2 regions of the Kitasatospora nipponensis genome follow, and region 1 is predicted to be linked to the other one. Evidence: predicted binding sites of a transcription regulator. Region 1 holds the regulator's gene; the other holds the start of a gene.
What was found. The regulator HspR, encoded in region 1, represses chaperone genes until heat shock. The targets are predictions, from matches to a motif close to TTGAGNNNNNNNNNCTCAA.
Positions count from the first base shown of each region.

Region 1 (2,392 bases):
ACCCGGACGCCAACAAGGGTGACGTCAAGGCCGAGGACCGCTTCAAGGACATCTCCGAGGCGTACGACGTCCTGTCGGACGACAAGCGCCGCAAGGAGTACGACGAGGCGCGCAGCCTCTTCGGCTCCGGCGGGATGCGCGGCGGGGCGCCGGGCGGCAACGGCTACAGCTTCGACTTCGGCGACCTGTTCACCGGCTCGCAGGCCGGTGGCGGCGGGGCCGGCGGCGGCATCGGCGACGTCTTCGGCGGCCTGTTCAACCGCGGCGGGCGCCAGCCGCAGCCGCGCCGCGGCGCCGACGTCGAGACCGAGGTGACCCTCAGCTTCGAGGAGGCGGTGGACGGCGCCACCGTCCCGCTGCGGATGACCAGCCAGGCCGCCTGCCGGGTCTGCTCGGGCACCGGGGCCAAGGCCGGCACCACCCCGCGGGTCTGCCCGACCTGCGTGGGCGCGGGCACCGTCAGCCGCGGCCAGGGCGCCTTCGCGCTCTCCGACCCGTGCCGGGACTGCAAGGGCCGCGGCATGATCGTGGACGACCCGTGCGCCGAGTGCCACGGCAGCGGCCGCGCCAGCTCCGCGCGCACCATGCAGGTGCGCATCCCCGCCGGCGTCCAGGACGCCCAGCGGATCCGCCTCAAGGCCAAGGGCGCCCAGGGTGAGCGCGGCGGCCAGAACGGCGACCTCTACGTCACCGTGCACGTGGACACCCACCCGGTCTTCGGGCGCAAGGGCGACAACCTGACAGTGACCGTGCCGGTGTCCTTCCCCGAAGCGGCCCTCGGCGGGACCATCGAGGTGCCGACCCTGAACGGTCCGGCCGTGCGGCTGCGGCTGCCGGCCGGCAGCGCCAACGGCCTGACCCTGCGGGCCCGCGGCAGGGGTGCCACCCGCAAGGACGGCACCCGGGGCGACCTGTTGGTCACGGTCGAGGTGACGGTGCCTCAGCAGACCACGGGCGACGCCCTGACGGCACTCGAGCAGTACCGCGAGGCCACCGCAACCGAGGACCCGCGAGCCGCCCTCTTCAAGGCGGCGGAGGGAGCGTGATCTGACATGACCCCTGACTCCGGTATGGGCATGGGTCCGGCGCTGGGCGCCGGAGCCGTCGGCCGGGGCATCGGCGTGGGCCTGGGCGAGGGCCTGCCCGGCGGCCCCGGCCCGCGCCAGCGCCGCGCGGGCACGGGCGCACCGAGCTACGTACTGACCGAGGACACCCCGGTCTACGTGATCTCGGTGGCCGCCGAGCTCTCCGGCCTGCACCCGCAGACCCTGCGCCAGTACGACCGGCTCGGCCTGGTCTGCCCCGACCGCACCGGCGGCGGCGGCCGGCGCTACTCGGCCCGCGACATCCAGCAGTTGCGCGAGGTGCAGCGGCTCTCCCAGGACGAGGGCATCAACCTGGCCGGGATCAAGCGGATCATCGAGCTGGAGAACCAGGTCGCCGCCCTGCAGTCCCGGGTCGCCGAGCTGGCCGCCTCGCTGGAGGGCGCGGCCACCACCCTGCAGGCCCGCGAGGCCGCCGTGCACGCCTCCTACCGGCGTGACCTGGTCCCCTACCAGCCGGCCCAGCAGTCCAGCGCCCTGGTGGTGTGGCGGCCCAGGCGGTAGCCGGGCCCTGAGCGCGCGCCGGAGGCCGGCGAGCCGCGCACCCCCCGAAGGGGAGGGTGCCGCCGGCTCGTCGGCGTCCGTATAGTTCGTTGTGCTGAAAGACACCCGACTCCGGTGGAGCGGGCTCCGAGATCTCGAGAAGTCGGCCGAGGACGGACGAGCGCACGATGGCAAACCTGTGGGGAGGGACTACCAGTCATGAGTGCACTGGGTGATCCGGTGCCGGCGGCCGAGGGTTCGAGCATCATCTCCGTCGAAGCCAAGGCCCTCTACCTCCACATACTGCAGCAGGGGGGAAGCCTGGAGGCGGACGGTGCGCCGCTTTCCGGTGCGCAGCGCGAACTCCTGGAACTCGGTCTCCTCATTCCCGACAGTCCCGACGCCCGCGTTCTCACCGCGGCCGATCCGGACCGGCTGGCCGGAAAGCTGAGTTCGCTCTGGCAGACCGAAGCGCTCGCGCTGCTCTCCCGCGCGGTGGCCGTTCCCACCGCCCTGCAGGATTTGACCCGCGCCTATGGCGCGCTGGACCGGCAGATCGAGGCCGGCGGCCCGGTCGAGTACGTGCGCGGACTGGCGGCGATCAATCAGCAGCTGGATTCCCTGGTCGAGGGTGCCGACAAAGAGGTGCTCACCGCGCAGCCGGGCGGCCGGCGCCGGAAGATCTCCATGCAGGGAATCGGGCAGAAAGACCTGAAAGCCGTCCGGCGCGGAATCTCTCGCCGTACGATCTATCACCCCAGCGCCCGGTACTCGACTTCCACCAGGCAGTACGTCGCCGAGGTGAC
Region 1 covers NZ_BAAALF010000016.1:56,375-58,766, forward strand. Annotated here, with positions in the region: gene dnaJ (molecular chaperone DnaJ) at 1-1,046, shown strand, start outside; gene ABD323_RS07690 (heat shock protein transcriptional repressor HspR) at 1,077-1,607, shown strand; gene ABD323_RS07695 (hypothetical protein) at 1,806-2,392, shown strand, end outside.

Region 2 (2,392 bases), on a different contig from region 1:
CCGCCGCGCCGGCCGCCGACCAGGCTCAGCCCCTGGTCCGCGCGGCGCTTGCGCACGGCCAGGTACTCCACGATCCGGTCCTTCACGTCGGCCAGGCCCGCGTGGTCGGCGTCCAGCACCGCCCGCGCGCCGGCCACGTCGTAGCCGTCCTCGCGGCGCTCGTTCCAGGGCAGCTCCAGCACGGTGTCCAGCCAGGTGCGGATCCAGCTGCCCTCGGGCGACTGGTCGGAGCTGCGCTCCAGCTTGTCGACCTCCTTGAGGGCGGCCTCGCGCACCTTCTCGGGCAGGTCGGCGGCCTCCACCCGGGCGCGGTAGTCGCCCTCCTCGTCGGCGGCCTCGCCGTTCAGCTCGGCGAGCTCCTTGCGCACCGCCTCCAGCTGGCGGCGCAGCAGGAACTCCTTCTGCTGCTTGGCCACGCCCTCCTCGACGTCCTTGCGGATGGTGTCGTTGACCTCCTCCTCGGCGAGGTGGTCGCGCAGCAGGGTCAGCGCGTACTCCAGCCGGGCCACCTGGTCGGCCTCCAGCAGCGCCTTGAGCTTCTGCTCGGCGGTGGCGAACGGCGCGTAGCCGATGTTGTCGGCGAGCTCGCCGACGCCCTCGATCGCGGACAGCCGGTCGACCAGCTGCCAGGCCCCGCGCTTGCGCAGGTACTGGGTGGAGACCGCCTTGTACTCCTTCATCAGCTCGGCGGCCCGGCCGGCCACCGGCAGCCCGACGGCGGACTCGCGGAAGGGGGTGGTCTCCACCCAGAGCGCGGCGCCGGGGCCGGTGGTGCCGGCGCCGATCCGCACCCGGCGCACCGCCCGCACCAGCGCGGCGGGCTCGCCGTCGGCCAGCCGGCCGACCTGCTCGACGGTGGCCAGCGCGCCGACCGACGCGTACGAGCCGTCCAGCCGCGGCACCAGCAGCACCTGCGGCTTGCCGCCGTCCACCGACGCCCGCGCGGCGGCCCGGGCGGCCTCGACGGCGGCGCGCACCTCGGTGTCCTTGAGGTCCAGCGGCACCACCATGCCGGGCAGCACGACCTCGTCGTCGAGGGGCAGCACGGGCAGAGTGAGCGGAGCGGACGTCGATGCCATGATCTCTCCCCAGTCAGTGAACTTGAGTCGATGGGACTAAGGCCTGGCGAGGGCTGGATGTTCCCGGGACTCTGTTCGCTCTGAGCGATCAACGGACGACGGTCCGGCGGAGCGCGCGAAGCCGCTGCTCAGCGCCCCGCGCCTGCTGCTCAGCGCCCGTCAGGCGCCTTCGAGCGCCGGGCGGCGTACCGCGCGCCGCTCCCGGCTCCGGCGCGGGCCGCGCGGCGGGCGGCGCAGCGGCCACCACAGCGCGATCCCGACCAGCAGCGCGGTGGGGTGCCCGATGGCGGTGACCAGGTCCCGCGCGCTGAGCATCTGGTGCCCGACCAGCAGCAGCGCGCCGGCCAGCGCGAACCCCCGGGCACGCGGCGAGAGCAGCCCGCTGACCGCCCCGAGGCTGGCCAGCACGCCGTAGCTGACGCCGATGTCCAGCTCGTCCAGGATGCTCGGGCCGACCTGCCCGGTGGCCACCGCCAGGGCCACCACGGCCTGCGAGACCAGCGTGCCGGCCACGTGCCCGGCCGCGAAGACGCCGGCGGCGCGCAGCGAGCCGATCCGCCGCTCCAGCGGCGCGACGGTGAAGGTGAAGCCCCACAGGTAGGGCATCCAGACCGGCCCGGCCACCCAGAGCCCGCTCATCAGCAGCGAGCGCAGCGGGGTGTGCAGCAGGTGGTGGCCGTCGGTGCTGGACATGCTCTGCAACTGGTGCACCAGGTCCTGGTTGCCGAACCTGGCGAAGACGGTGGTGCCGGCGAGGACCAGCAGGTAGCCGACCGCGAAGGGGTTGCGCCGAGGGGTGGGCATCCGGTCCAGCACCCAGAGCAGCGGGCCGGCCCGCAGGCCCAGCCGCAGACCGGCGTAGGGGGTCACCGGGGCGGTGGGCAGGCCGCCGCGTGATGAGTCCGCCATGGGGCCTCCGCTCGCTCGGTCCGGCCGCTCACTGCGGGTGGCCGGGTGCGCTCGCTCCGCGTGCACACCGTGCCACCTCGGGCCGGTTCCGTCCACGGTACGGGGTACGTCTGAGAGTCCGGTGAGGATCGCACTGTGGTGCGCGTTACGGCAGTTCAGCCTCTGGTCCGTACCAACGGCCCAGGTCGGGGCGAGGACCGGGCCGGCCGGGGGCGCCGACGCTTTCGTGCCTACGGACCGTTACGGTAAGTCGACATGGACGGGTAAGGTAGCGGCCCGTGCTGGTGCCCCGCGGCGCGCGCCACGGCTGGCGGTCCGCAAATCTGCGGTCCGGCTGCCGGGGCTCGCCCGGTGTCCGTACGCTGCGATGTGCGCGTACCGGATCCGCGGCCTGGAAGCCGCCG
Region 2 covers NZ_BAAALF010000153.1:10,369-12,760, forward strand. Annotated here, with positions in the region: gene lon (endopeptidase La) at 1-1,079, opposite strand, end outside; gene ABD323_RS30485 (rhomboid-like protein) at 1,239-1,988, opposite strand.
Region 2: the regulator HspR is predicted to act here: its motif matches at 1,102-1,120, upstream of lon (endopeptidase La).